DNA from 4 places in the Paenibacillus sp. J31R98 genome. Region 1 is predicted to be linked to each of the others. Evidence: riboswitches for the same ligand, from Rfam matches in the RefSeq annotation. Region 1 holds a riboswitch; each other region holds the start of a gene.

Region 1 (7,878 bases):
AGTCGAGGTTGTTCACATGCTGCGCAAGGATCTTCCAGCCTCTGCGCGCCTCGGTATCGATCAACATTGGACATGCTGTCGCCCCTGCGTAGCTTGCGCCATCCTCCGTGCGCTCAACCGCTACCCAAACGATCCAGCACAAGCGGCCATTCGGCACATCTTCCTTGTTCGTGCTGAACTTGATGCCGCGTTCCACTTTGCTCTTGGCATGCATCGCACCCACATCGATGTACGCCTCGCCGTTATCAATGATGACACAGGACACCGCGCTCAGGTCGATTGTCCCCGCTCCAAATCCTTTATGTTCCTTGTTGCTCACCACGTTCAAAGAAAGGGACTTCTTCTCTTTCTTCTCCGGCGGCTGCTGCGTATTATCTTGTTCGCTCACGGTCCTTCTCAACTCCCTTTCCAGCTTACAAACACCCTCGAATTCCACGTCCGGCGCGGCTTCACACGCCTGTCCGTACATTAATTCCATTTTAGCTAATAATCTCGGAAAAGCAAACATATACATGCTGTAGATGCTTGTCAACGGGAGGGAATGTTTCAATGAATCTGGGTCGCGCCAAACGATTTCTACTCTTTGCCCTCGCCGCCGTGCTGATCGGGATAACGGCACAGCAAGGGTTCGGGGATGCTTGGGTCTCACACTATATATATGCCTCCGCTCCTGCTCCCGCCAAGAAAGAACCGCCGCCCAAGCCGGCAGCTCCGCCAGCTGCACCAGAACCCGATATCGTGATGCAGCCGAAGCCGGTTGCGCTCAGCAAACGGGTCACGGAGTATCACATTAATGTGAACCTCCAGGAAGATACGCATATGCTCACCGGCGAGCAGACTTTAACTTGGACAAACCCTGGCAAGCTGCCGGTGTCCGAGCTGTACTTCCACCTGTATCCAAACGCCTTCCGCTCCAAAGACACAACGTTCATGCGGGAGTCCGGCGGCCAGCTACGTAACGATAAAGCGACTGTGGACAGCATCGGCTACATGAACCTGCTTTCTCTCGAGACAACAGAAGGGTACAGCCTGCTGCCGCGCCTCCACTACGTGCAGCCCGATGACGGCAATACGAATGACTTAACGCTGGCCAAGCTCCGCTTGCCCGCCGTAGTCGCCCCCGGCAAAAGCGTAACGCTACGAATGAAGTTCGAGGTGAAGCTGCCTGAAGTGTTCGCGCGCATGGGTTATGCGGGCAACTTCGTAATGGCGGGGCAGTGGTTCCCGAAGCTCGCCGTATACGAAACAGCCGGCACACGCGGACGAGCTGCCGAAGGCTGGAATATTCATCAGTATCACGGCAACTCGGAGTTCTATAGTGATTTTGGCATCTACAGTGTCAAAATCAACGTTCCGAGCAGCTACAAAGTAGCCGCCACCGGCTTCCAGACCAAAGCATCCGTTGTCGCAGACGGACGCAAGACGTATCAATTCTACGCCGATGATGTGCACGACTTCGGCTGGTCGGCTTCGCCGGACTTCGTCTATGCCGAGGAGCCGTTCTCGACGGAAGGCGTCCCTGGCGTAAGGATCAAGCTCTACCTTGATCCGCAGCATGCGAAGTTCAAGGACCGCTACATGCATGCAGCCAAGTCCGCGCTCTCCAAGTACGCGCAGTGGTACGGTGCTTACCCGTACTCCACGCTCTCTGTCGTCGTACCGCCGAAGGGTGGCAACGGTGCGGGCGGCATGGAATATCCGACGCTGATTACGGCTTTTGCCGCGGATAACGACAATCCAGGCTATGATCTGGAGCGGACCGTCGTCCATGAGATCGGACATCAATACTGGTACGGCATGGTCGCCTCCAATGAATTCGAGGAAGCTTGGCTCGACGAAGGCTTCACGTCCTATGCAGAGGACAAAGTGATGGAGAGCGAATACGGCGTAGAGCCGAACCTTCCGGTGGAATCGAGCTACATGACCGATCCTGCGCCGCTGAAGCAACTTTCGTGGTCGTACCACAGCAACAATCACTATGCCGAAAATGTGTACATGCGCGCCAAACTCGTCCTCTACGGCATCGAGAAACAGGTCGGCGCCCAGACGATGCGCAAGATCATGCGCACCTACTTCCAGAAGTATAAATTCAAGCACCCATCAACTGCTGACTTCCAGAAGGTCGTCGAAACGGTCACGAAGAAAAAGTGGAACGATTACTTCAGCCACTTCGTCTACGGCAGCGATATGTCGGATTACTCGGTTGCTTCCATTCATGTGCGTCCCGTCAAGCAGGAGGGCAAGACGCAGTACGAATCGGTTGTGCTCATCAAGAAGACAGGCGGCAGCTTCGGCCCTGTGACGGTGGTGTTCCATTTTGCCGACGGTACGATCATGCCGAAAGTATGGGATGGTCAACAGGATCATATCCAGTACAAACTCGTTCATTCCTCCAAGCTCGTCTGGGCGGCGGTGGACCCTCAGCACGACAATGTGCTCGACAATAAACATATCAACAACTTTATGAAGGCTGATCTGACCGAGCAGACCCGCACCCGATGGAGCGTCGGCATCACCAAGCTGCTCGAGACGATATTCGCCTCACTCGCTTGGTAACGCCTTACTATGAAGGAGGTGAGCAGGAGTGAAAGCACATATTAAGCAAGGCTGGCGCCTGGCAATCAAGCACTTCTATATTATTATTATGCTATTTCTGTACGAGCTGATCTGGGGCTTCTTCCTCTACCGGACCATTGAAGGGATCGTCGTGCCTGTCTTGAAAAGGTTTCCCGATACGTACAGCAACGGCAGTCACGCGGTCCAGCTGTTCATGACCGAGGCCCAGTTCCAGCTGCTCAAGACGGATCTCATCCAGCCCTACGCTTGGCTGTTCTGCGGATTGCTGGCCGGGCGGATGCTCATCACGCCATTCCTCAACGCCGGCCTGTTCCATTCGCTGCATCATATGACAGATGAGGCCGGAACGAAGTTTCTAAGCGGCATCCGTAAAGCGTGGAAGCCCATCGCCCTGCTCTATCTCATCGAAACCGCGCTCACCCTGCTCCCTGCCATCTGGCTGCTACCGCGCGCACTGACGAAGCTGCTCGCAAGCAATTCGCTGCTCGAATTCGCTCAGCATGCAGGACCGTGGGCGGCCGCCTGGCTGGCATGGGCGGTGCTCATCCACCTGCTCTTCCTCACCATGCAGTTCGGAGCCGCCAGCGGCACTGGCACGCTCCGCTCTCTCTGGGGCGGCATCGTGAACTTCCTTCCTTTTGCCGGTATCTCGCTGCTCATGTGGGGCATCGGCGCCCTGCTGAGCATGACGATCGCCTCCGTATCGCTCATGTGGGCAGGCCTGTTCGCACTCATCCTGCATCAAGGCTATCAGATGTTGCGCACGATTATGAAGGTGTGGACGGTAGCCGCCCAGTATGATGTGTGGCAATCGAAGCAGGCTTAGATATTCATAAAGGCTGAGCAGGGACGAAACCTGCTCAGCCTTTTTTGCGTTCGCTTCGCTTCGAGTGCCTCTGCCAGTAGTGTCTCGGAGGTCAGTTAGTTAGCAAAGCCGGGAGCGCTCCAACCGACACCCCTCTCGCCCGCTCTCATATTTTTCTACAAGACAGTTCTCGCCATATTCTTCTCTAATTCGTTGAAGGAGGAATAAATGCCTATTAACCGCTCAATCCCAGGCCCCGCAACGAGTTAGAGCCCAAAAATGTTGCATTCTAATAATTTTAATTTGTGAACAACCTGTGAACTTGGAAGGAGAACCGAGAAAATGATCGAATACTTTTTCCTCGAAAAGAAAATTTTGCCGAATTCCCTTTCACGGGAAACGGGGGAACCATTCTGGGTGAATTGATCCCGACATTCGCACATCATGTACGGACGCGAATGCCAGAGGTGATCATAGGGAGCCTTCAACCGAACCCCACAGCTAACCTCGTAGGCACCGGAAGGAGTTTCCTGTTTTGAAAAAGATTTCCGCACTACTGATCGGTCTTGCGATGCTCTTACTAGTCCAAGCTGGAAGCGTTTTTGCAGATTCCAAAATGGATGGCGTCATCCAAGACGTGATTGGCACCCCGTATTCCTACACGGGAACAACGACGAAAGGGTTCGACTGCTCCGGATTTACCATGTACGTGTACGGTAAACTGGGCGTCAGCATTCCTCATGCATCCCGTTCGCAAGCACAGCTCGGCAAGAAAATCGCGAAAAGCGATTTGATTGAGGGCGATCTCGTATTTTTCAATACGACTGGCAAAGGAATCTCGCATGTCGGCATCTACGTTGGAGATGGCAAGTTTGCACACGCTTCTTCGAGCAAAGGTGTTACGATTAGCGCGCTTAGCGATTCCTACTATTCAAAACGCTATGTAACTGCACGCCGCGTTATGAGCCCGCAAACGTATGAAAAATACGCTGACGAGCCTTCTGATGAACCAGGCGATGGAGACTCCGATTAATTAGTACTTGCTTGCAAAAAACGAGTTCACCTCAGTTGAGGCGAGCTCGTTTTTTGTTTGTGCTCTACGTGTCTGTCGCTTGCATAGCTAACGGTCCGTAGAAGCCTTATTGATCCGAATATAGCGCTCAAAAAATTGTAACGGACCCAAGAAGCGCTATTCGAAGGTTTTGCAACCGAATCAGGCTAATTTCAGCGGAATAACGTTTCTGGGTTCCGTTAGATTCGAACATTGGCTTACCCGTGCCAAATAACGCGTCTGAGTTCCGTTAGCGTCCGCTCGATTCCAAATTAGCTGCGCTTGTAGCGAACCCACCAAAACGTGCGGCCGACCTGAACGTCGAGCGCAGTGGCGAGCGGTGCGAATAGATCATATAGTTCCACAGGCGAAGCGCAGCCCTCACTTCGGCGATCAGCCATCACAACCGTTGCACCAGCAGCGAGCCTCGCATGCCAATGCTGCAGGAAATGCGCCCGCTGCTGCGGCGATAATTCGCCTATGCAGAAACATGCAAGCCCGGCGTCGAATGTCTCCGAGAAAGCGACTAGCTCCTCTTGCCGGATTGCCTTCGATACCGGCGTCGTAAGCCTTGGCGATCGCGGTCCCGCAACCCTCAGCACCCGCCTGCCTGCAAGCGTATCCGTCATTGCATACTCCAGCTTTCTCCACTCTGCTCTGCGCATCTCTAAGCTGTCCCGCCATCTCGACATATAGCCGATACCTCCCGAGCTTATTTGGCTGCTGCTATTTTTCTAAATTCTATGTCGAATGTCCCTTAAACTGACCGGATATTTTTTTAGGCGAAACGGCTTTGAAGCTGACTAAAGAGGAATTAATTTACAAAAGATGAATAGTAGGATGATAGAATGGGAGAAACAGGTTAGTGGTAAACGACGAGTACGTCCTTATAAGCAAGTGAATAAAAAGGCAAAGGAGCTTCGCGATGCTACCTCCCTTCGCTTCGGCAGGGTTTCACCATACATTAGCAGGCTGGTTCGCACATAGCTTCGGCGAGCCTACCCCCGTGCAGCACGATGCTTGGGCTTCCATTATGCAAGATCAGCATACCCTAATTGCTGCGCCGACAGGCTCCGGCAAGACGCTTGCGGCACTGCTTCCGTGCATCAATCGGATCGCTCTTACAAAAGCCGATGCAGCTGCGCGTGGAGCCAGCCTCGCATCAGGCGTACGAGTGCTCTATATTACGCCGCTTAAAGCACTGAACAATGATATCCAGCACCATCTCGTCGGCTTTATGGATGAGATTGAGCGCTTCGCCGGCGAGCACAACCTCGAGTGGCCAGCCATCCGCTCCGCTGTGCGTACGGGCGACACGCCGTCGAGTGAGCGGGTCCGTATGGCGAAGCGCCCGCCGGACGTCCTCGTGACGACGCCGGAGTCGCTCTACTTGCTGCTGACCTCGGACAAGGGACGAGGGATGCTGGGCACGGTCGAGACGGTGATCGTCGACGAGATTCATAGCCTTGCAAGCGACAAGCGCGGCGCGCATCTGTCACTGTCGCTTGAGCGGCTGTCCGCGCTCGCGAAGCGCCCTGTGCAGCGCATCGGCGTGTCTGCGACGCAGAAGCCGCTGTCGCGAGTCGCGCGATTTCTTGGCGGCTGGGAGCTGCCGGGATTGGGCGGTGCTCGGGCGGCGGGGTCGCGTGATCGTGATGCAGTGAACGGCGATGCGGCGCCAAGCGACCTCGAAGAGCAGCCTGCGCATCCGCTTGGATATGCGCAGCGGCCTGTCGTCATCGTCGAGAGCGCGATGACGAAGCAGATGCAGGTCCGCGTGACGATGCCGGACCTGAGCCGCCCTGCGCGCACGCGCGACGGTGTATGGCAGCCCATCATCGAGAGGATGATGGCGCTGATGGACGGCGCGCGCTCCGCGCTCCTGTTCGTGAACAGCCGCCGCATGTGCGAGCGGCTCGTGCTGCGACTGAACGAGCACGCCGGCTATGAGATGGCGCGCGCCCATCACGGCAGCCTCGCGCGCGAGCGGCGGCTCGAAGTCGAGCGTATGCTGAAGGCGGGCGAGCTGCGCTGCCTCGTCGCCACCTCCTCGCTCGAGCTCGGCATTGACGTCGGGCACGTCGACCTCGTGATTCAGGTCGACTCGCCCAAAGCCGCCGCAGCCGGCATTCAGCGCATCGGGCGCGCGGGCCATGCCGTCGGAGATATCAGCCGCGGCTATATCGTGACGCGGCAGCGCAGCGAGCTGCCGGAAGCCGCGGTGCTCTGCCGCGACATCGCAAGGCGCGACATTGAAGCGATTGTCCTGCCGCATGAGCCGCTCGATGTGCTGTCGCAGCAGATGACCTCGATAGTCGCCGCCACTGATATATCGGTGGGCGAGCTTCACCGGCTCATTGCGGGCAGCGAATGCTACCGGAATTTCCCGCGCGAGCGGATGGAAGCAGCGCTGAAGGTGCTGACGGGATTTTACCCTTTTGCCCGCCCGCTCATGGATTGGGACCGCATCGCAGATCGGCTGCATAAACGCGCCAATACGGCGATGGCTGCCGTTACAGGCGCAGGCACGATACCTTCAAGCGCCAACTATCCGGTACATCACCTTGACAGCCGCGCGCTGCTCGGTGAACTCGACGAAGAATATATCTCAGAGAGCCGCGCCGGCGATGTGTTTCAGCTTGGCACGAGCTCGTGGATGATTAGTCGCATCGACAATGACCGTGTCTATGTCAAGGAAGCTCCGAACCGTTTCAGTGAAATTCCGTTCTGGAACGCAGAGGCAAACGGCAGAAGCTACGAGATAGGCATCCAGCTCGGCGAGTTTCTGGAGGAACTAGCGACGGTGCGGCTTGCGCTTCAATTGGAGGATGATGGGCAAGCTTGGGAACGCGAGCAAGCTGCAATCGCTTGGCTTGATACCGAGTACGGGCTTGATTCCTATGCCGCATCCGAGCTGATTGATCTCATTCACGCACAGCATCGAGCACTCGGAGTGCCGACGTCACGGCGAATCATTATCGAACATTATCGGGACCTCATGAACCAGACCCGAATCATTATACATAATCCGTATGGGCGGCGTCTGAACCGGACATGGCTGCTTGCTATTCAGCGGCAATTTCAGCGGCTGCTCCCTTACAGTGTCTACGGCAATGCCAAAGATAACGGCATTGAGTTGGTCGTGCCGGAATGGGATGCTTCATGGCTGCAGACGCTGTGGCAAACCACATCTGCGAGCGTGGAGTCTCTGCTTACAGAGGCGATTACGGGCTCTCCGCTGCTTGCGATCGCTTTTCGCCGGATTGCAGAGACATCGCTGCTGCTCTCGCGCAGCTTCACGCGTACGCCAATGTGGCAGAAACGGTTCCGCAGCGAGGAACTGCTGAAGCAGTCGCTTCCTTATGCGGAGCAGTTCCCTTACTTGCAGGAGGCGATGAGGGAATGCTTGCATGAGTATCTCGATACGAAGGGGCTCAAGCGGATG
Region 2 (7,878 bases), on a different contig from region 1:
TGCGCGTTTCGCCGCGGTTCCGCCCCGCGGGAAGATTATTGATCTATGCACGGGCAATGGCGTTATACCGCTGCTCTTAACCACACGGACTAAAGCATCGATTGACGCCGTGGAAATTCAGCCCCGATTGGCAGATATGGCAAGGCGGAGTGTAGAGGCTAACGGACTGACTGAGCAAATTAAGATTTATGAAGGTGATTTGCGGGAGTTTTACAAACAGCGCCAAGGCATGTATGATGTCGTGACCGTGAACCCTCCTTATATGCCGGCAGGGTCCGGCGACCAGAACGAGAATGAGCATTTCGCAATGGCGAGACATGAGCGTAATGGGACGCTTGATGATATCGTGGCTGCTTGCGCAAGGCTCGTTCGTACAGGCGGTCGTGTCGCCATGGTCCATCGTCCGTCCCGTCTCGTTGAAATTATGGAGACGATGCGAAAATGGAAGCTGGAGCCGAAGCGCATCCGTTTCGTTCATCCGCATAAGGATGCGGAAGCGAATATGGTGCTTATAGAAGCATTGCGTGACGGGAAGCCAGACATTAAGCTGCTGCCGCCGCTTATCGTATACAATGAACAGCGGCAATATAATGAAGAATTGATGCGGATCTATTATGGTGATAAAGCTGCAGAGGCTGCTATGGCGGAAGCGAGGAATACAGGGAAATGATTGTACAACGGAGTTTTAGCAGCAAAGAGGGAGAGCGCGGCGAGAGCGGCAGCTTATACTTGGTCGGTACGCCGATTGGGAACTTGGAGGATATGACGTTCCGGGCGATTCGGACGCTGAAGGAAGTCGATCTAATTGCAGCAGAGGATACGCGGCAGACGCGTAAGCTGCTCGCGCATTTTGAAATTTCAACGCGCCTGGTCAGCTATCACGAGCATAACAAGGATGCCAGCGGCCCGGAGCTGATCCGGTTGCTGGAAACTGGTCAGTCAATTGCGCTGGTCAGTGATGCCGGACTGCCTGCAATCTCTGACCCTGGAGCCGACCTCGCTGCCGCGGCTGCGGAGCGGGGAATAGCGGTCGTGCCGATTCCCGGCGCCAACGCGGCGCTATCGGCGCTTATCGTATCCGGGCTGTCGACGGATAACTTCTTCTTCGCCGGTTTCCCTCCGCGCGACCGCAAGCCGCTGACGAACTGGCTGAAGCAGCTGCAGAAGCAGGAAGGGACGATTCTATGCTATGAATCGCCTCATCGGATTACGAAGACGCTTCCGGTGATGCTCGAGCAGTGGGGCGATCGCCGAATAGCGATGGTGCGCGAGCTGACGAAGCGTCATGAAGAAGTCGCCCGCGGAACGATCTCGGAATGCATCAGCTGGCTGGAGGAGCATCCACCGCTCGGCGAGTATTGTCTCGTTATTGCGGGCGTAAGCAAGGAAGAAGCGGCAGAGCTGAGACAAAGCGAGCAGAACTGGTGGGAAGCGCTAAGCCTGGAGGAGCATGTGAGCCGCTATGAGGAGCAAGGCGAAGATCGCAAGGAAGCCATCAAGCGAACGGCGCAAGATCGCGGGATGCAGAAGCGGGACGTATATAATGAAGTTATGAAGAAGTAAAGAAGTGGAGACAAAAAAAAGACCCCCCTAGCCATATAGGCCGTGGGGGGCATCAAGGAGTATAAAAAGGTTAGAATTAACATAATGGATAAACATATTATAACCTATAATTCTCAGTTTGTCTCTTATTTTGTAACAGGAGTTGGCATTTCGGTCAAACAAGCGTTGCAAACGATTTTACCTTTGAAGTAAGCTACGTTCTCTGCATTGCCACAGAAGATGCAAGCAGGCTCATATTTCTTCAACATAATGCGTTCGCCATCTACATAAATTTCGAGTGCGTCCTTCTCGCCAATTCCAAGCGTACGGCGCAGCTCGATAGGAATAACAACACGTCCGAGCTCATCTACTTTACGTACAATGCCTGTCGATTTCATCATGATCTATCATTTCCTCTCGTACTAGATTACATCGTCACGATTCGACAAAATCCATCAATTTATGCTTTAATAATACCAACGTTTCCCATAATAGTCAACGACGATTTGACGGTAATTATGACCAGTGACGTCAGGTTTGCTTTATTAAACAGCAAATCATCTACTAGTATCGTACAATATTTGTAATCAGATTGGAAATGAAATTGCGACAACATTCGACAATCGATCGACTTTTGTGTCGAAACGATGAACGATAGAAGGAGTGAGATGGAAATGGCAGCTCGTAAGCGCAAGGAACGATTGGCGGAGGAGAAAGTGTTTAAGGATCCGGTTCATAAGTACATTTACGTACAGGATCACTTGATCTGGGACTTGATTAATACGAGGGAATTTCAGCGGCTTCGGCGTATTCGCCAGCTTGGCACCTCCTATTTGACCTTCCATGGTGCAGAGCACAGCCGATTCTCCCACTCACTCGGCGTCTATGAGATTACCCGCAAAATCATTTCCCAGTTCGAGCGAGGCGGATACACGGATTGGCCTGCCGGGGAGAAGCTGATTGCGCTGTGCGCGGCGCTGCTTCATGACATCGGACACGGCCCTTTCTCCCATTCCATTGAAGATGTTTTTGACACGCATCATGAAGAGTGGACATGCAGCCTATTATTAGAAGAAACAGAAATTAACGCTGTGCTGAAAGCCTATGATTCATCCTATCCAGAGCGGATTGCAGCTGTCATCTGCAAGACTTATTATGAGCCGATTGTCGTTAGTCTGGTCTCCAGTCAAATGGATGCAGACCGGATGGATTATCTGCTGCGGGATGCGTATTTTACAGGTGTAAACTACGGCACTTTCGACCTGGAGCGAATACTGCGAGTACTTCGGCCTTACCAGGGAAGAATTGTAGTGAAAGAGAGCGGCATGCACGCGGTAGAGGACTACCTCATGTCGCGTTACCAAATGTACTGGCAGGTATATTTTCATCCCGTGACACGAAGCTCGGAGATTATTCTCCGGCAAATCTTCCGCAGGGCGAAGGAACTGTATGCATCCGGGTACATATTCAATTGGATGGTTGGCCCGTTGGAACAGCTATTAGCGGGAACGATTGATATTGAAGGTTATCTGGCACTTGATGAGGCGCTCGTTCAGACCGCGTTCAGCCTATGGGTGAATGAGCAGGATGAGGTGCTTGCTGACCTATGCCGCCGATTCTTAAACCGGAAGCTGTATAAATACGTAACGATGGACCATGCAGATGAGATGCTTTGGCAAGAGATACGCGAGCACTTCAAGGCAATTGGGCTCCACCCCGACTACCATCTGGAAATTGACTTTCCGTATGACATGCCCTACGATGTTTATCGACCTGATGCACCGGCTTCTGCAGGCAAGGAAGAAAAACCGCCTATTCTGCTGCTGGGTCGTGACGAACAGCTGTCGGAGATTTCGGAGCGATCCGATATCATCAGATCCATCACAGGTATTCGCCAAGGCAAGTACCATCTATATTACCCGGAAGAACCGCTTCGCGAATCAGTGTCGAAGCTCCCGGCAAATTTGCGCGAATTATTCGCTTTAATGTAGAAAGGAGTTACTTTCGCACCTATGTTAATCGACACGCATACCCATTTGGACTCGCCGAAATTCGACGAGGACCGTGCAGAAGTTATCGAAAGAGCGCAGGAAGCAGGCGTACATAAGCTTATCAATATCGGCTTTAACCGGGAAACGATACCGACCACAATGGCGCTCGCGGAGCAATATTCGTTCATCTATGCGGCTGTGGGCTGGCATCCCGTAGACAGCATTGATATGCGGCCAGGAGATCTGGAATGGATTGCATCCTTATGCGATCATCCAAAGGTTGTTGCGATCGGGGAGATCGGGCTCGATTACCACTGGGACACTTCACCTAAAGATGTGCAGCAGCGCGTATTCAGAGAGCAAATACAGCTTGCGAAACAGAAGAGGAAGCCGATTGTAATCCATAACCGGGACGCACATGAGGATGTCGTCAGGCTGCTTCGTGAAGAGGGAGCGAAGGAAGTTGGCGGCGTTATGCACTGCTTCTCCGGAAGCTGGGAAACGGCGAAACAGTGCCTTGATATGAACTTCTATATCTCGTTCGGGGGACCGCTTACATTCCAAAATGCTCGTGTGCCCAAAGAGGTGCTTGCGCATGTCCCGCTCGACCGGCTTTTGATTGAAACAGACGCCCCATATTTGACTCCTCACCCCCATAGAGGCAAACGAAATGAGTCGGCCTTCGTCCGTCTTGTAGCAAATACGATGGCGGAGTTAACGGGCAAGTCCGTGGAAGAAATATCAAAAATCACGACCGAAAATGCACTGAAATGTTTTGGAATGTAGTGAAAATGGAAGTGAAAGCAAGTATTTGGGACCATTCCTTTGAAAAAACTAACTTTATCCCCTGAAATCAAGTTAAATTCACTGGATTATCCTTAAAATTCGTTAAAATCGTCATTAATCAGTTCTTTACAATGTGCAGCGCTAGACTGTATGATTCATTTCAGAGCAACAAAACTTGTATTCCTTTTCCAATAAACGCTTAATCTCCGAAGTTTTGGAGAGCGGGGGAACCAATTGTTGAAACTGTTTGTATCAAACGAAATCAATTTCGATTGGCAATCGACGAAATTGGTTTGCGTTCACACGAAATCAATTTTCGATGGTTCATCGAATTGATTTGCGTGACGTGACAAACAGAAGTAAACATGGAGATTCTTCTTGGGGTGAATTTTGCGACTGACGTGCATTATGAGTACCATTGAACGCTACTCAACGTCACGAGCGAATAGGGCGACTCTCACGCCCGAATCCGACAGCTAACCTCGCCAGCGTAATAAGAGAGATCAACCTCGTGCATGCAATCCATGCTTACCCTTTGTCGAATTGGGAAGCCACGAAACAGATCCTCTGTCGTCGGGCTTCTTTTTTGTTTGAATGAAGCATAATGTGACGACACAGGGCGTATCATGGAACGGGCACGGAGGTGAAGATAGATTGGAAATGCGTGCGATATCGCACGCTAAATCTCAATAGTCGCGTCTAAGTATCATGCGTAACAAGGCGGCGGGGCTATGTAAGGAGGACCGAAGAAATGGGAGCACTCCAGATGAAGGACACCACCCATGGTAAACGATCATCCAGCATGTCTTTCGCATTGCGATGGAAGCATGAGAACGTGCGTTTAATTATTCTAAGCGCTCTGATCTCAATCGCTATGACTTTCATGTTTTTGGTGTTGTTGCACGGAACGGCTGACAAGCACGTGTCCGTAGTAGTGAATGGACGAGAAACGATTGTTTCAACAAAACAATGGTCCCTTCAACGCCTACTGGATGAACAAGCCATTACTGTCGGCGCTTTTGACAAAGTGTCGATGCCGCTAGATGGCGGAATTAAAGATGGCGACCGCATTGTAATCGATCAAGCGGTGTCTTTAGTTGTAAAGGCAGACGGCAAAGCAAAGACGATGTATACGACAGAAAAAACGGTAGCGGCAGCGATTAATCAGGCTGACATATCGGTACGTGGTCAAGATAAAGTCGTACCCCCTTTAACGTCTTCGCTTGAGCCTAACATGATTATTACGGTTACTCGGATCGATAAGAAGTACTCTGAGAGTGCGTATCCGGTTCCGTTCACGATCGTGAAGAAGGAAGATCCGAAGCTCGCATTGGGGAAAGAAAAACTTGTCCAGACGGGCAAAAAAGGCACGATTGTGAAGAGGTTCGAGAAGGTATTCCAGAACGGTATCCTCGTATCGCAAACGCTCGTGGAAAAAATGACGAAGGCCTCTGCTGTTGACCAAGTCGTTGCAGTAGGTACGAAGAAGCCTGAGCCGAAGGTGATGGTGCTGTCTGCCAAATCGCCAGCGGTAACGACACTTACGAAGCGGGGCGTAACGTTCAGCTCGAAGAAAGTGCTGCGCAATGTCACGCTGACGGCGTATTCAGCCGGCGTTGAATCGACAGGCAAAGGCAAGAATCACCCGCAATACGGTATTACCGCATCAGGAGCACGTGTGCAGGAAGGCCGGACAATTGCCGTTGATCCGAAGGTTATTCCGATCGGCTGGTGGGTCTATATCGAGGGCATTGGCTTCCGTCGTGCGGAAGATACGGGCAGCGCGGTTAAAGGAAACAAGATCGATGTTTACTTTGATAGCGAATCGTATGCCGATAAATTCGGTTTGAAGCGTGGGTTTACGGTCTACATACTAGGACCTAAGAAGCCAGAATCGCTGTAGGAAGAGATAAAGCTTGCACATGCATGGGTATTTCTTCTTCATTCATATCGTATTTTGCACGTAAATATGCCATCATAAGAAGAGGCGATTGCCTCTTCTTTTTGTATGTTCGTCTGAAGGGAAGGAATGAACGTCCCATGATTAAAGAAATCATTGTCGTAGAGGGAAAAGACGATACGGTCGCGATTAAACGTGCCGTTGAGGCAGAGACGATAGAGACGGGCGGCTCCGCGATTGGCGAAGCGGTGTTGAAGCGCGTGAAGCTCGCGATGGAGCGTCGCGGCGTCATTATCTTTACGGATCCCGACCATGCAGGCGAGCGGATCCGCAAGATCGTTGCGCAGCAAGTGCCAGGCTGCAAGCACGCGTTCCTCCCGCAGGAGGAGGCGCTTTACAAGGGCGATATCGGCGTTGAGAATGCTTCGCCTGAAGCGATTCGCCGCGCTCTGGCGAATCTGCGCACGGAAGCGGCGGAAGGAAGCGGCACGCTCGCTGAAGTAACGATGGACGATCTGATGCGTGCAGGGCTGCTTGTACATCCGCAGGCGGCGGAACGGCGACTTGCGATGGGCAACTCGCTAGGCATCGGATATGCGAACGGGAAGCAGTTCTTCAAACGCTGCCAGACGTTCCGAATTACGCGCCAGGAGTTCGACCAAGCACTTGCAGCAATGGAGCAGTCTAATGAAGGAGACCAGCCATGACAGAAGGAACAAGAACGAACGTTGATGTCGGATCGCCGAAGCGGACGAAAGACATCATTAATAAGTACGGGTTTACATTTAAGAAGAGCCTCGGTCAGAACTTCCTGATCGATCAAAATATTTTGCGCAAAATTGTCGGTGCAGCTGAGCTGGATGAGACGAAAGGCGCACTTGAGATCGGCCCAGGCATTGGTGCGCTCACGCAGCAGCTTGCCCAGGAAGCGGGACGCGTGACGGCAATCGAGATCGATAATCGGCTGATCCCGATCCTGCAGGATGTCTTCGCGGACACGCCTAACGTGCAAGTCGAGCATGGCGATGTACTGAAGATGAACCTGCCCGAGCTGATGGAGAAGCAATTCGCAGGGTTGTCCGGTGTCAGCGTAGTGGCGAATTTGCCATACTATGTTACGACTCCGATTCTAATGAAGCTGCTGGAAGAGAAGCTGCCTCTTGAGAATATCGTCGTTATGATTCAGAAGGAAGTGGCTCAGCGGATGGCGGCGAAGCCAGGGGGCAAGGAGTACGGCAGTCTCAGCGTTGCGGTTCAATACTACTGCGTGCCTGAGCTCGTCTGCATCGTGCCGCATACGGTGTTTATTCCGCAGCCGAACGTCGATTCGGCTGTTATTAAGCTGTCCCTTCGCAAGGAGCCGGCTGTCGATGTGGAGGATGAGGATCATTTCTTCCGCACGGTGCAGGCAAGCTTCGCACAGCGCCGCAAGACACTGACGAACAACCTGACCGCTTTCGTCGGCAAGGCAAACCGCGAGCAGCTGGGACCGCTGCTGGAAAGCTGCAATATTGACCCTACGCGCCGTGGCGAGACACTGTCGCTTGCGGAGTTTGCGGCGCTCAGCAAAGCGCTGTTGGCGGCTGGATTCTAAGCCTAAAAATCATAAATCGGAAGCGCACCATCCGGGGCGTCTCCCCATAGGATAGACGAAGAGGT
Region 3 (7,878 bases), on a different contig from region 1:
TACGGGTTTAAATTTGACCACGCGTGCAGACAACAAAGCCCCAATCCACACTCGGATTGGGGCTTTGTTCAACTGTTATAGTACCTTCGACAAGAACGACTTCGTACGCTCCTGCTGCGGACGCTCGAAGATTTGATTCGGCGGTCCTTCTTCCACGATATAGCCTGACTCCATGAAGATGACGCGGTCGCCAACTTCGCGGGCGAAGCCCATTTCGTGGGTGACGACAACCATCGTCATACCTTCCTTCGCCAACTGCTTCATAACCGCGAGCACCTCGCCGACCATCTCAGGGTCAAGCGCCGATGTCGGTTCATCGAACAACATGATCTTCGGCTCCATCGCAAGCGCGCGGGCAATCGCAACGCGCTGCTGCTGTCCGCCGGAGAGTGACGGCGGATACATGTTAGCTTTGTCGGACAGGCCGACCTTCTTCAGAAGCTCCAACGCTTTCTCGCGCGCCTTCGCTACCGGCAGCTTACGAATTTGAATCGGCGCCAGCGTAATGTTATCGAGCACCGTCAAGTGAGGGAACAGATTAAACTGCTGGAACACCATGCCGACGTCGGCGCGAATGCTCGCGATGCTCGTCTTCTTATCCATCAGCGACTGACCTTCGATAATAATCTCGCCGCCAGTCGGGGTTTCGAGCAAATTAATGCAGCGCAGGAAAGTCGATTTGCCCGATCCGGATGGGCCGATGACGACGACAACCTCTTGGCTGCTAACGGTAGCATTGATATTTTTCAATACGACATTGCTGCCAAACGCTTTCGACAAGCCTTTAATTTCAATCATCGTACTCATTGGCGATTAGCCTTCCTTTCTATCCAATTAAGCAGTTTGCTCAAGGAATAAGTAAGGATGAAATAAATGAACGCTGCCGTCAAGTACGGCTCCCAAATTCGAATATACTGGCCTTTCATAACGCCGGCCCAGTACATAATTTCAGGTGCTGTAATCAAAGCAGTCAAGGACGAGTCCTTCACAAGCACGATAAATTCGTTGCCGAATGCCGGAATCATACGTCTAATGGCTTGCGGCAGGATGATAAAACGCATCGTTTGGAAGTGTGTCATCCCAAGGGAGTGAGCCGCTTCGCTCTGACCTTTGTCAATCGACTGAATGCCGGCGCGATAAATCTCTGCCGTGTAAGCTGCCGCATTCAAGGTCAGCGCGGTAATCGCCGCAGCGATCGAGTTCGTCTTCCCGATCAGGAGCGGCATCAAACCAAAGTGCACAATGAAGATCTGAACAAGCAGCGGAGTTCCGCGGAAGAAGTTAATATACGACTGCATCGGCCAGCGTAAATACCAGCGGCGCGACATTTTGCCAAAGCCGACGAACAGACCCAAGATTGAGCCTAGCACGACGCCTGAAAGGGAAATCAGGATCGTGTATAACGTCCCTTTCCAGAACAGGGGCAAATAACCCCAAATAATATCAAACTTAAAATCCATCCCTGCCCGTCCTTTCAATCCAAATGGAATGGTAATGATCAACCAAAAAGGCATGCGTTTTACGCATGCCTCCGCAAATCGATTACTTCAAGTTATCTGTGTTTGGCTCTTCGCCGAACCATTTCTTATAAATTTCTGCATATTTGCCGTTTTCAATAATGGCTTTAATTGCAGGATCAACTTTCGCTGCCAGGTCGCTGCCTTTAGGGAAGAGAAGACCGTAGTATTCCGGAGCGAAGTTCGTGTTGTCTTCGATGCTGATATACTTCTTGTCCGGGTTTGTTTGAATGTAGTATCTAACAATTGCAATGTCCGCAACGACCGCGTCCGCGCCGCCTTGGTCAAGCTCCAACAGCGCTACAGCATTGCTGTCGAACTTCTTCAAGTTCGTGTCGCCATTACCCATGATCTTCGTCATGAGAATATCAGCTGTCGTACCTGTTTGAACGGCAACTTTCTTGCCCTTCAAGTCCGTTGCGCTCTTGATGTCGCTGCCATCTTTAACCAGAATCACGTTGCGCGATTCGAAGTACGGCATCGAATAGTCATACGTTTGTTTACGATCGTCTGTGATTGATACGCTGGATACGCCGCCTTGGTATTCTGTACCTTGCTTAACGCTCTCAAGCATTGCATCCCAGCCTGTGTTCGTTACTTCATACTTCAGACCAGCTTGTTTCATAACCGCGTCCAGGAACTCGATGTCGAAACCTTTCAACTCGTCCTTATCCATGAATTCCATCGGTGCATAGCTTGCATCTGTCGCAAACTTGTATGTTTTTGTATCGCCTGCGTTGCTGCTTGCGTTGCCGCCTGCTTCGTTACCTGTGTTTGCATTATTCTTTGCACCGCAGCCTGTTACGATTACTACAGCCATTAATGTAATGATTGCTGACACCAACCACTTCTTCATATAGAAGCCCCCTATGCTGATTGCTAAACTAATGAAGATTTTATCAAGAAATAGGCACTGTTTCAATTTAAATTTTTAAACAAGTGAAGTATTCTCACATTTTACCACTCCGCTAGCCACGTCCGTGCAGCGCACTTGGTGAAATGATTGCCATTCCACGATGGTTCTATTCTTCACCAAGCGCGATATTCGGATTAAAATCCGCCACGACGAGTACATCCATATGACGTCCTTCACGCAGCACGGTCTCCACAACAGGTCGGTGCATCATCTTGTTCAAGACGCTTCTTCGCGATTGGCCAAGCACGATCTGGGTGCTCTTCAGCTCGTTCGCTTTTGCCAGCAGCGCGCTCGGTACGGCGTTCTTGGAAGCCGCTTGCTCCACCTCGAACGTACCGCCGAGTCTTGCTGTCAGCTCCTGCAGCGCCTCGATCCGCTTATCAACTGCAGGACCACGCTCGCCGCTCGTCTGCACGAAGTGGACATGCCACGCCGCTTTCAGGCGATGCGCAATCCGGAAGCCGCGGCGGATCAGTCGTTCTGCTGTTTCCCCTATGGTCACGGCAATGAAGATCGACTCCTGGCGGCGCCAAGGTCCCCGAAGCGAGCCGTTTCGTTCCCACGATTCCAAACGTTCATCGACGTCATCGGCAATTTCACGCAGCGCAAGCTCGCGCAGTGCAATGAGATTACCTGTCTTGAACAAGCCTGTCATCGCTTGCTCGACGTCATCCTTCTTATAAATAAGGCCATCCCGCATCCGCTGCTGCAGCGTAATCGGCGTGACGTCGATTAGCTCGACCTCGTCCGCTAGGCGCAAGATGCTGTCCGGCACAGTCTCCGCAATCGTCGTTCCGGTAATTTGCTCGACCGCATCCTTCAAGCTTTCGAGATGCTGCACGTTCAGCGTTGCGATTACAGAAATACCTGCATCAAGAATCTGCTGCATATCTTCATAGCGCTTCGCATTGCGACTGCCAACCGCATTCGTATGCGGAAGCTCATCGATCAGAACAACTTCAGGATTGCGTGCAATAATCGCGTCGACATCCATCTCGGTAATGCCCTTCTCCGCGTCAATCACTTTACGCGGTACGATCTCGAGCTTGCCTGCCTGCTGCAGCGTCTCCGCGCGGTCATGCGCCTCCATAAGGCCGATGACAACATCGATGCCTCTGCGCAGCAGGTCATTGCCCTCGCGCAGCATCATATACGACTTGCCCGCGCCAGGAGCCGCGCCGATGTATACCTTGAACGTTCCACGGCGAATGCGCTCGATCTTCTTCTCGACCTCTTGCGCGCTAAGTCTGCGGTATGGCTCCGAATGCGAAGACTGCTGCGGCGCCGAACGCTTCGCCGGCAATACGCGCTCGCCTTCATGCTCAGCGCGATCCGCCATAAAGAACAGGTCAATGTTCCGCACCTGCTTCAATACGGAACCAGCGATGGAGCCTTGCCAGAATTCCTGAGCTCTCGTCTGCTTCGAATGCCCCATAACGATGCGTGTCGCATTAATGAGCATCGCATATTTAATGAGCGCAGGCGGAACTTGCCTGCGGCTGCCGACCGAAATTTCGCGGAAGCCCGCGTCCACTTTCTCCGTCAGCTTCAAGATAGACCGTTTGAACGCTTCGCGTTCCTTCGTGGGTTCTTGGCTGGAATCGGAGAAAACGACGACCTGCAGGTCACCGCCAAGCCGCTTCGCAATTTGCTGACCGCGGCGGATGTAGATCGAGCCGTTCCAGTGATACTGCGCAGCGACCAGAATCCGCTCTGCCGCACCGGATGGACCGATAAAGCCCTGCTCCTCGCGGTATTTCTCAAGCGATTCGTTGACGCCTTCCGCCATCAGCCGCAGCGATAGCTCGCGAAGCTTACCGAGATTGCCTCGCTTCAGCAAGCCTGGGCCTTTAATATTGCACAGGCCTTCATTCAGGCGGTTCAAAATCGTCTCCGGCGACACGTCAATGAGGCGTACCTCGTCGGCAAGCTCAAGCGCATCGGCCGAGACGGTGCATTCCGCCTCTATGCCAGTCAGCTTCTGAGCAAGTTCCGTGACCCCGTCGAGTTCGTACACATTGACAGTCGTTATGATGCTAATGCCATGGCTGAGCAGGAACGTAATATCTTCAAGACGTGTCTTGAACTTCGCATCCGGCCGATTCTCATGCGCTAGCCCGTCAACGAGCAGCACTTCCGGATTGCGTTCGAGAATTGCGTCAAGATTAAGATCCTTCTTCTCTTCATCGCCTTTATACCAATGAATGCTTGGGATCCGCTCCAAATCCGCGAGCTGCTCGACCGTTTCCGGACGACGCATCGTCGACACCGCACAGACGGCAACCTCAATCCCTTGCTGCTTCAGCGATTGGCCTTCGCGCAGCATGTGATAGGTTTTGCCAGAACCGCTAACAGCACCAATGTACACTTTCAGACGTCCACGATGGATTTTGGAGATGGATAATAGCAATTCTTCAGGGGTTTTACGGCGGTAACCAGCCATAACAAACTTCGCCTTCCTTCCTACACCTATAAACTTTCCTAAACTTCGCAAGCTTATTGCTTTATTTGCACAAAAAAGAAGCCTGTACGGGGGGATATGCCTCTTTAAAAAAGAGGAACGCCTCTCGCGGCTTCTAGGCACAAATATATCTTAAAAGTGTCTATATGCACGATCATTCGTCGCCTCTCTCGATTACGCTTACGAGGTTAGCTGCCGGATTCGGGCGTGAGAGTCGCCCTACCTGAAGAGCTACAAAGCCGCAAGCGGCCTGGCTTTCTTCAAGATTCACCCCAATGACTGCGACTGGCAAAATTGCTTCACCATGCGCTTGTCATTACTAGTGGTTCCCCCGATTTCTTAAGACAAGAAATTCAGCGTTTCTTTTAACTTGCTTCATGTTACGCCCCCAGCCTCTCTTTGTAAAGGAATACGGAAGAGAATGCACTCTCGTTTCCTGCCAAGTTAGGTGGTTATAGCGCTTACAACAAAGCGCTGCTCCAGTATCCTCTGCCTAACTCACTATATCGCCGTTTCTTGCAAATAGCTGATATTTGACAGGGGAATGGAGGGCGTTACTTCAAAATGCGCCGACAATCAGCTCAATCGACTTCAGCACAAGTCCGATCAGGAAGCCGCAAACCGCGCCATTGACGCGAATCCATTGCAAATCCTGGCCGACTTTATCTTCGATTAGCTCAACGAGCTGGTCGTTGTCGAGCCGGTCGAGGTTCTCTTGCACGAATGACCCGATTCTCGCGTGATTGCGTTCTATCAGGTGCACGATCTGGCCTTTCAGCCAGCCCTCTGCATCGGCCACAAGCTCGCGATTCGCTTCAAAACGGTCCGCAAGCTGCGACAGCAGCGGCCATGTCCGGTCTGCGAACGATTCATCATGTACGAAAGCAATGCCTTTCTCACGAAGCGATTCGAAGAGACGCGCCAGTTCGCCTTCCAAGTCAAAAGCATTCAGCAGCTCATCGCGAAGCTGATCCAGCTGACCGGTCTCGGACAAGCGAGTGATCAGCATTTCGAGGCCACTGTGCAGATGCTGCATGATGGCGTTACGGCGCTGCGTATCCGGCACCTTCAACTCATGGATCTTGTTCAAGATGAACGACTGCAGCATCGTACCGAGCCGGTCTTCATCTAAGTAACCAATAAAGGCGTTAACGGCAAACTGCATGAGGCCGCCGAGATTGAGTCCTTTCACAAGCTGCATCGCAGAATTGCCCAGCTCACGGCGCATGCCTTCTGTTCCGGCCCACGCTTCGGCGCGCTCGAGCAGCAGATCGAGCAGCCGCTCGTCGGTGCCATTCTCGGCGGCACGGTGCAGGAAGCTGCGCAGCAATGCTTCAAGGTCGATGCGCGCAGCGGCAGAGCGAATCTCGCCCGACAGCAGCGGTACGACCTTGTCGGCCGGGATGCTGCGCAGCGCGCTCTCGAGCAGCTGCGGCAGCCGCTCACTGTACACCGCCGATTGCAGCGCATTACGAAGTGGTGGGAGCAGTTGCTCGGCGAGATCGAGCTGGTTCAGCTTCTCGATCATGCTCTCCTTGGCGAGCAGCCGGTCTTCCAGGACGCGGACGATGCCGTCCGACATCTTCTTCCGGTTGCGCGGCAGCAGCGCCGTGTGCGGAATCGGGATGCCAAGCGGATGGCGGAATAGCGCCGTTACGGCGAACCAGTCCGCCAGGCCGCCGATGACGCCCGCTTCAAAGCCGACATGAAGCAGCCCGAGCGCGCCGTCCTTGAACGGAATCGTTGCTGCGAAGCCAGCCGCCATGATGCCGAGCGATATATTTGCAAGTTGTTTATTTTTTCTCGATTCGTTGGCCATAATCGTTCAGGCTCCTTCTATGATTGCTACTTACACCATACCACTACATGTGAATCAGTTCAAAATCCATGCCTATTCATGAGAAAAGAAAGGCAGGTTTATGCGGAAAGAGAGACAGGCCTTGCGAGCCTGTCCCTTCCTAGCACATCAGTATGATTAATGGCTCTTCCATCGCTCGAGCTTCGGAATGCCTCTGGTGAAGAAACCTGTCAGAAACTTCGGAAAGCCCATGCTGACCATCTTCCCTTTGACGAATTCCTGCATTTGCTCAGCCTTCATATCAGGTATTGTGAACCGGCCGCCCGCGTAGCAATGGATGCAAAACTTGAGGCTCTTCGCTCCGTCCGCTTCTGTCCCGTTCTTATCGCCCTTCGCGATCGGCATCCCGCAGCTCTGGCAGTTCTTGTAGCTTACGCTCACAGTTGGCGCACGCTCCTTCTGGATAATGATGGGTTAATTATATGCAATATTGCGGAGCATGTACATGGGAGCGGCGCTGACAGCAAGGCGGCGAGCGCGAGAGAACCTATGTGTGCTCTCAGCGGCTGAAGCACCGCTTCCGCACTCTGAAAGAGGCTATTACCTCTCTCAACACCCGATTTCCGCTTTTCCAGTTCCCGAGAGCGGCTTTTCCCTCTCTCAACACACGATATCCGCTTTTTCAGCTGCCGAGAGCGGGTTTTTCCTCTCTCATCACCAGCTTACTCGCCTATACGACCGCTTCCGCACTCTGAAAGAGGCTTTTCCCTCTCTCAACACCAGATATCCGCTTTTCCAGCTCCCGAGAGCGGGTTTTTCCTCTCTCATCACCAGCTTAACCGCACCGCCTACATGACTGCTTTCGCACACTGAGTGGGGGTTTTCCCACTTCGCTGCTCCCGAGAGCGGCCTTTCCCTCTCTCACTTCACGAGAGGTGGGTTGTGCAAGAAAGCGATTGCGCAATTGGCAAGCGTCATCTACAATAGTTGTTAAGCAATCAAAAGTTAAAGCGGTTTAACTTTTGATATGAAAGGTTTACGGTATTAACAAAGTAGTTGTTTGCAACATTAAAGTTTAACCGCTTTAACTTTTGACATAGGAGCTTGATTGGATATGAAAGTAAGCATATTTGATGTCGCGAAGAGATCAGGCCTCTCCGTCGTGACCGTATCCCGTGTCTTGAAC
Region 4 (7,878 bases), on a different contig from region 1:
GCCCATCGCATAGACGCGCTTCGGATCGACCTCAGGCATCTCTAAGGCAATCCCCGCTAGCTGTGCGGTATCGAGGAAAATATGACGGAATAAGAGCTGGTCCGCGCTGTCGTCCAAGCCGCGAATAATGTGACCGTTATGCGTATTGCCCTTCACGCTGCCGCTATCCTCGGAGCCGCCGCCTTGTCCGCGGCAATCCATTGCGAATACGGAGAAACCTAACGACACATAGATAAGACGATCCTGCCAATCCCCAACGTTGCCCGTATAGCCGTGGAACTGGACAACGGCCGGATGCGGTCCGTTCGAATGACGCGGACGGGCGTATTTAACATGGATGCGAGCGCCCTTCACCCCTGTAAAATAAAGATCGAAGCATTCTGCTGTCGGAGTCTGGAAGTCACTTGGAACAAGCTCGATGGCAGCGTCCACCTGGCGCATTTCGCCCAAAGCCCGCTCCCAATAGTCGTCGAAGTCGGACGGGCGCGGATTGATGCCTGAATACGTTTTCAATTCATGTAACGGCATATCAATTGTTGGCATATGTACGGTCTCCTTTTCACCATTATTCCCTTTCATGTTACGTGGTGGACTTGCTGCTGTAAAGTGCGAAGTTGCGTCCCATGCATGATCAAGGACGGAGAGGGCACAATGAATTCGAATGTTTGAGACGGTAAACAAAGCAGACAGATCATTCTGGTTGACGGGGGGATTAGGTCCATGGGAACGACGCGCAGAGCCCGCAAAGCATTGGTGCTGCTTCTGACCTGGATCCTATGCGCATGCAGCGGCATAGATACCATACAAGGCGACAGAGTTGCTGCTTCTGGGAGGAGCCCTTCAGCACAGTCTGATCAGATTGAAACTGCCAAGGCCGGTTTAGGGAACAGAATGCAGCCGCCTGCAGAAGCCGAGCCATCCTTCACGAGTGGGCAACAGCAGCAGGTCAAGAAGAAAAAGAACCGTGGAGAAGCGATGTCGTGGGTGACGCTGCAGCGTATGTTCCCCGGCTCCTTCGTGATCTGGGGTCCGCGCGGTTCACGCCGAGTCGCGCTGACGTTCGATGACGTGCCGGACCCGCGCTTTACCCCGCAGGTGCTCGAGACGCTAGCCCGCTACAAGGTGCGGGCAACCTTCTTCGTCGTCGGCCAGCGGGCAGCCAAGCATCCGGCGCTCGTTCAGCGAATCAGCAAAGAAGGGCATATCATCGGCAATCATTCGTATGATCACGCTGTATTTTCCCGCATCTCGCGCTACGCGTTCGAGCAGCAAATTGCACGGACGGACCGGATCATTCGCCCATTGATCGGCTACAGCCCTAAGTTTATCAGGCCGCCCTACGGTGAAATAACACCTTATCAGGTCGATTGGCTGCGCAGCCGAGGGTACATCGTAGTGAACTGGGATACCGATTCCGTGGATTGGAAGAGTCTCGACAGCAACCGCATTCTCATTAACATTAAGCGGACGCTGCAGCCCGGCTCCATCATCCTGCAGCATGCAGGAGGCGGGGAAGGCCAGGACCTGTCCGGCACCATTGCAGCGCTCCCACGGCTTATCAACCTGCTGCGCAGTAAAGGTTATCAGATCGTCACGCTGCCGGAGCTCTTGAACCGGCCTGCCGGACGCAACTGGCGCAGCCGCTAACAGAGATATAAGCATCAAAAAGGCAGCCTTCGGCAAGGCTGCCTTCTTCTAATCTAGAACATATACTTTTACAGATTGGTAACCGAATTTGCTTGCAGCTTGCTGCGATTGCGGTACAAAGATATCAATACGGTTGCCATTAATGGCGCTTCCCATATCGGTAGCGACTCCCATCATGCCGCCGACTGGCAACCCATCATGGTCGTAACCGGTAATGTACAATTTGCTGCCAAGCGGAATAACGTCTGGATCTACTGCAATCGTACCGAGCTTCAGCTTATTGCCGAAGTAGTCTACCGCTCCCCAGCCGTTCTCCGACGGATCAGCCGTATACGCGCTCGCTTTGGCTTTTACGACATCTGTGATGTCATAAGCTCTGCCGCCAACTGTAATTTCATCTTGTTTCGTTTGTTTCACCTGTTGCGTTTGTTTCTTCGATGCCGCCTTTTTGGACGACTTCTTTGCGGCTTTTTTCGCCGTTTCCGACTTAGCTGCTTTCTTCGACGCCTCTGCTTTCGCAGCAGGCTTCGACGACTTCTCAGCCTTCGTAGACGCTGTCACAGCTTTCTCTTGCTTCTGTGCTTGTTCAGCCTGCTTCGACTCTTGAGCGATCGGCTGCGGTGCATCCTGCTTCAAGTTTGCGACTGTAACGGTTGTTGGAATAACGATTGTTAGTCCCTTGTACACATTCGCTGGGTCGATCATCGGATTCGCCTTCAGCAGCTGCTCAAGCGATACGCCGAATTTCTGCGACAACGACCAGAACGTATCATTGTCTGTCGCCGTGTAGTTCGATTCTGCTTGCGCTGCGCCAGCATGCGCGAAGATCGCGATGCCAAGTGCTGCGAGCAGGGCGCTTCTTTTCCAGAATGAGTGCTTCTGCTTCACTATGAACGTCCTCCTTTAATTTACGGACATATATCCTCAATGAGTTCTCGGATATATTCCGTCATTACGATGCTGACAGGTCAAGCTGCTAAAGCTAAGCCAGCTACTCATCTTCATCGCATGCGGCCTACGAGGTTAGTTGTCGGATTCGGACGAAAGGAGTTCCGCCCTACGCTTGTTAACCAAGCGATTCACCCCAGCGCTGCTGTGAACGCATTAACCAGTTCACTGAACTGGCGAGCAAAAGCGTCTATTTCTGACGCTATCTATGCTCTAAAAATATCCCCCGCACATAATGTTTCGGCTCGCGTTAAAGGATAACACAGACACTTACGACAATCCTACCGGAAAATACAACCAACACCGAAAAACAGCCGAATCTTACAGATTGCGCGGCAGTCGAATCGCTACCGTCGTCCCTTTACCAGGCACGCTCTTGATTTCCATTTTCCCTTGATGGCCTTCGATGATGCGATAACAAATCATCAGACCAAGCCCCGTTCCGCTGTCCTTCGTCGTGAAGAACGGACCGCCGAGCTTCGGAAGCTGCTCCTCTGGAATGCCTGTCCCTTCATCAATAATCGAGACGGCAATATGCTGCGCATCGACATTGGTAAGCGTAATGGTTATGATGCCGCCACTTGGCATCGCCTCGATGGCGTTCTTGAGCACGTTGACGAACACCTGCTTCAGCTGATTCTCATCACAGAGCAGTTCCGTCACATCCGAATCGAGCTGCGGAATAATCTGCACATCTTTCAAGATCGCCTGCGTTTCGAGCAGCGTCAGCACATTGCCAATAATCCGGTTGAGATCATGCTTGCGGAATTGGCTGGCCTGCGGCTTCGCCAGCGCCATAAACTCCTGCACGATCGAGTTAATCCGATCCAGCTCCACGAGCATAATGTCAAAGTACTCATGATACTTATCGATCTTCGTCTTCAGAAACTTAGAGAAGCCGATCAAGGAGGTCAGCGGATTGCGTATTTCATGAGCAATGCCCGCCGCCATCTGTCCGGCAACAGAGAGCTTCTCGGAATGAATGAGCGCCTCCTCTTCTTTCTTCCGTTCACGGATATCGCGAAAGACGCTCTGAACGACTGTACCTTTGCCAGGATAATTATGTATGCGGGTGCTGGATACCTCGACATCAATAACCTCGCCAAACACATCAATAATGCGGCACTCCTCGAACTCATTCGGCTCATCCGTTTGCATAACCGCGTGGATACGCTCCATCGATCGTGCCTGGTTATCGGGGTGCATGAATTTCCATACCTTTATATCACCTGTGATCTCTGATAATTCAGTCATGCCGAGCAAACGCAGTCCCGCTTGGTTGGCGAACAGAACTTCGATTCCGTCATGTACAAAGATCGGCTCAGGCAAATATTTAATTAATCGCTGATAGCTTAGCGCTACTGAATAAGGCGGAGCAATATCCGGTTCAATTCTTCCAAGCCTTATCTTCCTCTTCGTTCGTTCAGCCAACGTCTGGTTGTAGTATATTGCCGTCGCCTTCCGTCGCATAGTGGACCCCCGAGTAGTCAAATTCGTTAGAATAGATTTCGCTTTTATTTACCCAATACCTGCGCGGCATGAAGAAATTAAATTTCTCTCATGCAACAATGACGCTACCGGAATAACAAAAAAGCGGCCCCCTGGCCGCTTCCCGTTGCTTGCTCATTTATGAAGTAAACTCTTGTACCCATTCACCGTTGTAGTACGCAACGCCGATTTTCTTGTAATTAGCGCCAAGAATATTCGCTTTATGGCCTGCACTGTTCATCCACGCCGTCATCACTTCCGAAGGCGTACGCTGGCCTTTCGCGATATTCTCGCCTGCATAAGAGTAAGTGACGCCGTAAGCACGCATCATGTCGAACGGGGAGCCGTAAGTCGGCGAGTTATGGTCAAAATAGTTGTTCGTGTACATATCTTTCGCTTTGTCCAGCGCGACCTTAGTCAGAAGCGTATCGGACTTCAGCGCAGCAAGGCCAACCTTAGCGCGTTCCTGATTCACAATCGTCACAACTTGAGCTGCAAAAGTAGACTTGTCCGTCGTGTTTGTTGTAGTCGAACCGGAGCCGGAACCTGTGTTGCCTCCGCTTGTTGTCGTCGTCACAGGCACCTTCACTGTCATGCCTGCCCAGATGATGTTCGGATTCTTGATAGTCGGGTTAGCCGCGATCAACGCGTTCAAGCTTACACCGTATTTCTTCGCGATTTTATACATCGTGTCCGTGTTTGTTACTTTATAAGAGACGGAAGTGTTCACGGAGGCTGCTTCTGCCTTCTGCAGGGCTGCTCCTCCTCCAAGCGCGATCAAGCTGGCTGCGAGTACACTAGCTACACCTATACGAAATGGTTGCATCTTCATGAAAAATCCTCCTCGTTTACAAATGTTGTATGCCGGGGCGCCCCGACGCCACTCATACTAACACGGGAGTTATTCGCTTTTCATGAACTAAATATTGGAAAATAGGTGTCAAACCCGCTAGAAATCATCATTATTAACAAAGTCTAATTTATCGGCCTTCTTGAGATTGCACTCCGAGCAAGCGCATACGCAATTGGCCGGCGATGACAATCCGCCCTTTGATTTCGGCATGACATGGTCAATCGTGTCACCGAATTTACCGCAATACCGGCAAATATAATCGTCGCGCTGCAGAATAAGCAGCCTGAAATCCGTCTTCGTATATAATTTATGAATCATGCCTGAATTAATAATGCCAGCTGCGCCTTCTTCTACCATACGCACAGCCATCTCCGTTGGAATTACGGTCGACCAGCGCTTCCCTGTTTCCCGATAGCCGCGCAGCCTTATATGCCCTCTTCCACGGTCGTTCAATACCGAGGTCTTGAATGTGAAGGAGCCTTGGATCTGCTTAATGACTCGGTCCGGCGGCCGAACCGGCGTCTTTGCAACTTCTATTATCTGCTCGGTTTCCTGCTGTTTACGCAGCCGAGCCGACTTGTTGTAACGTCCGCGGCGGCGCTTTCGCTTACGCTTGCGTGTTCGCGCCGGCGGCAATTCCGATGCCGTTGCCGCTACGGATGCTGTTACCGTTGCAGCGCCTTCGGCAGCTCGCGGTTCAGCCACGGCAGCTTGTCCCACAGCAGCCACATCTACGGCTGCTTGCGCGGTCCCGCCCTGAGCCATCCCGGCAGCGATGGCTGAATCCGAATGCAGCGGCGCTACTGCCACTATCGTGTCACGCTTGCGCCTGCGCATACAGGAGCGGCATGTCCCGCGCCGGCCGCTCTTGCCTGCCCGCTTCGTGAACGCGGACTGCGGCTTCTCTTGCCCGCATACTGTACATTGCTTCGTTTCCATCGCTCTATTCTCGCTTTCGCTTTAGCCTGATATTAAGCCGTGCAGCTTGCGGAACTGCTCTGGCGTAATGCCTTCCGTCTTGCCGAATGCCGCAATAAAATGGCTGGAATCGCGATAACCCGACAGCTGCGCGATTTCCTTGATGGAGCGTGAGCTGTCGCCAAGGCTCATCATCTCTTTGGACTTAATAATGCGCAGCCGAATCAAGTAGGCATAGGCAGTAATGCCGAAGGCTTGCCTGAACAGTGAATTCAAGTAACGCGGGCTGATCGCCAGCTTCTCCGCCATATCCGTAAGGCTAATATCGGGATCGCCATAATTCTCATCGAGCCACCCAAGCAGCGGGTCTAGCTTCTCCAAATGCTGGAATACCGATGACCGGCCGCCTTTCTGCCCGTAAATCTTGATCATCGTCAGGAACCGATACAGCTGCGCCGATGCATTAAGACCTGTTCGGTCCTCGTCATGTTGGGCCTGATTGATCATCGCAATCAGCTGAGAGGTGATTGGCGCATCTTCATCCCAATGCAGCCACTCCGTATGCCGGATCCCAAGCGATGCAAGCATCGATGCAGCGAGCACGCCGCCGAACGTCACATAGAGCGTCGACCACTTCCGTCCACCCTTGGAGACGTAGAAATGCGGCACCCCAGGGAAGAGCAGCGAACCATGCCCCGGAGGCAGCGAGTAGCGTATGCCGTTCAGCTCGAATTCACCTTCGCCTTCAATCGTTTGCAGCCAGTGGAAGTACGGATATCCTTTCGTCCGGTCTACCGCTTCCTGCTCTGGATTGAAGCCAATACTATCCATATAGAGCGGCAGCTCGAACTCGCCGCTCTTAAACATGAACCGATTCTGCTGCTGTCCGTTTATGTTGAATTGCTTCCGCTCCGTTTGCTGTTCCATATTATGATATCCTGCCTAAACTTTTTTATATATCTCTCACTCGAATCTTACCATAAAATAAAGCTGTTATCATCTTATTTACCTAAAGGGGATTAACGCATGGATACGACGAAATTGCCCAAAATGTTATATGGCGGCGACTATAACCCAGAGCAGTGGGACGAGAGCATTTGGCTAGAGGATATGCGGCTCATTCCGCTCGCGGGCATGAATATTGCAACTGTCAATGTTTTCTCCTGGGCGATGCTTCAGCCGAATGAAGATACCTATCATTTCGAGACGCTTGATCGCATTATGGACATGCTGCACAAGAATGGCATTTACGCATGTCTGGCTACAAGCACTGGCGCACATCCGGCCTGGATGGCACGCAAATATCCAGAAGTGCTGCGTACCGACTTTGACGGCAGGCAGCGTAAATTCGGCGGACGCCATAACTCCTGCCCGAATAGCCCGGTCTACCGCAACCTCTCCACTGAGCTTGCCTCCAAGCTTGCTGAGCGTTACAAAGACCATCCTGCCCTGCTTCTCTGGCATGTGTCTAATGAATATGGCGGCGAATGCTATTGCGACCGCTGCGAAGCAGCATTCCGCGAATGGCTGCGTGCCAAATACGGCACGCTGGACAAGCTGAACGAACAATGGAATACCCGTTTCTGGGGACATACCTTCTACGAATGGGACGAGATCGTGCTGCCAAGCGCTCTATCGGAGCAGTGGGCATCTGATCGTACCTGCTTCCAAGGTATCTCGCTTGATTATACTCGCTTCAATTCCGACAGTCTGCTTGATTGCTACAAGCTCGAGTATGACGCATTGAAAGCGCATACGCCCGACATGCCAGTCACAACGAATCTGATGGGCACGTATAAGCCGCTCGATTATTTCAAATGGGCGAAGCATATGGACATTATCGCATGGGATAACTATCCTTCCATGGATACGCCCACAAGCTTCACTTCCATGACGCATGACCTCATGCGGGGCTTAAAGAGTGGAGCGCCGTTCTTGCTTATGGAGCAGACGCCGAGCCAGCAGAACTGGCAGGCATACAATACGCTGAAGCGGCCAGGCATTATGCGTCTATGGAGCTATCA

Evidence for each region. Region 1 has a riboswitch for cyclic di-AMP ahead of AC0YNX_RS27055 (C40 family peptidase). Riboswitches for the same ligand answer to the same signal wherever they lie in the genome.
Region 2: linked by a shared signal. The riboswitch ahead of AC0YNX_RS30030 (ubiquitin-like domain-containing protein) and the one ahead of AC0YNX_RS27055 (C40 family peptidase) in region 1 are both predicted to bind cyclic di-AMP.
Region 3: linked by a shared signal. The riboswitch ahead of AC0YNX_RS15210 (histidine kinase) and the one ahead of AC0YNX_RS27055 (C40 family peptidase) in region 1 are both predicted to bind cyclic di-AMP.
Region 4: linked by a shared signal. The riboswitch ahead of AC0YNX_RS26465 (3D domain-containing protein) and the one ahead of AC0YNX_RS27055 (C40 family peptidase) in region 1 are both predicted to bind cyclic di-AMP.

What each region holds. Positions count from the first base shown of each region.
Region 1 is NZ_JBWDNO010000010.1:33,162-41,039, forward strand. It holds gene AC0YNX_RS27040 (YwhD family protein) at 1-388, opposite strand, end outside; gene AC0YNX_RS27045 (M1 family metallopeptidase) at 550-2,556, shown strand; gene AC0YNX_RS27050 (hypothetical protein) at 2,585-3,403, shown strand; cyclic di-AMP (ydaO/yuaA leader) riboswitch at 3,749-3,913, shown strand; gene AC0YNX_RS27055 (C40 family peptidase) at 3,918-4,415, shown strand; gene AC0YNX_RS27060 (hypothetical protein) at 4,706-5,125, opposite strand; gene AC0YNX_RS27065 (DEAD/DEAH box helicase) at 5,359-7,878, shown strand, end outside.
Region 2 is NZ_JBWDNO010000014.1:6,782-14,659, forward strand. It holds gene AC0YNX_RS30005 (tRNA1(Val) (adenine(37)-N6)-methyltransferase) at 1-670, shown strand, start outside; gene rsmI (16S rRNA (cytidine(1402)-2'-O)-methyltransferase) at 667-1,563, shown strand; gene AC0YNX_RS30015 (AbrB/MazE/SpoVT family DNA-binding domain-containing protein) at 1,689-1,943, opposite strand; gene AC0YNX_RS30020 (HD domain-containing protein) at 2,217-3,533, shown strand; gene AC0YNX_RS30025 (TatD family hydrolase) at 3,555-4,319, shown strand; cyclic di-AMP (ydaO/yuaA leader) riboswitch at 4,506-4,826, shown strand; gene AC0YNX_RS30030 (ubiquitin-like domain-containing protein) at 5,071-6,222, shown strand; gene rnmV (ribonuclease M5) at 6,360-6,926, shown strand; gene rsmA (16S rRNA (adenine(1518)-N(6)/adenine(1519)-N(6))-dimethyltransferase RsmA) at 6,923-7,813, shown strand.
Region 3 is NZ_JBWDNO010000003.1:336,528-344,405, forward strand. It holds gene AC0YNX_RS15190 (aminotransferase-like domain-containing protein) at 1-11, shown strand, start outside; gene AC0YNX_RS15195 (amino acid ABC transporter ATP-binding protein) at 76-798, opposite strand; gene AC0YNX_RS15200 (amino acid ABC transporter permease) at 804-1,460, opposite strand; gene AC0YNX_RS15205 (basic amino acid ABC transporter substrate-binding protein) at 1,543-2,373, opposite strand; gene AC0YNX_RS15210 (histidine kinase) at 2,540-4,876, opposite strand; cyclic di-AMP (ydaO/yuaA leader) riboswitch at 5,057-5,263, opposite strand; gene AC0YNX_RS15215 (DUF445 domain-containing protein) at 5,454-6,713, opposite strand; gene AC0YNX_RS15220 (zinc ribbon domain-containing protein) at 6,870-7,133, opposite strand; gene AC0YNX_RS15225 (LacI family DNA-binding transcriptional regulator) at 7,807-7,878, shown strand, end outside.
Region 4 is NZ_JBWDNO010000009.1:192,075-199,952, reverse strand. It holds gene AC0YNX_RS26475 (alpha/beta fold hydrolase) at 1-543, opposite strand, end outside; gene AC0YNX_RS26470 (polysaccharide deacetylase family protein) at 721-1,647, shown strand; gene AC0YNX_RS26465 (3D domain-containing protein) at 1,696-2,535, opposite strand; cyclic di-AMP (ydaO/yuaA leader) riboswitch at 2,645-2,851, opposite strand; gene AC0YNX_RS26460 (ATP-binding protein) at 2,917-4,065, opposite strand; gene AC0YNX_RS26455 (CAP domain-containing protein) at 4,223-4,915, opposite strand; gene AC0YNX_RS26450 (HNH endonuclease) at 5,033-5,875, opposite strand; gene AC0YNX_RS26445 (helix-turn-helix transcriptional regulator) at 5,897-6,781, opposite strand; gene AC0YNX_RS26440 (beta-galactosidase) at 6,881-7,878, shown strand, end outside.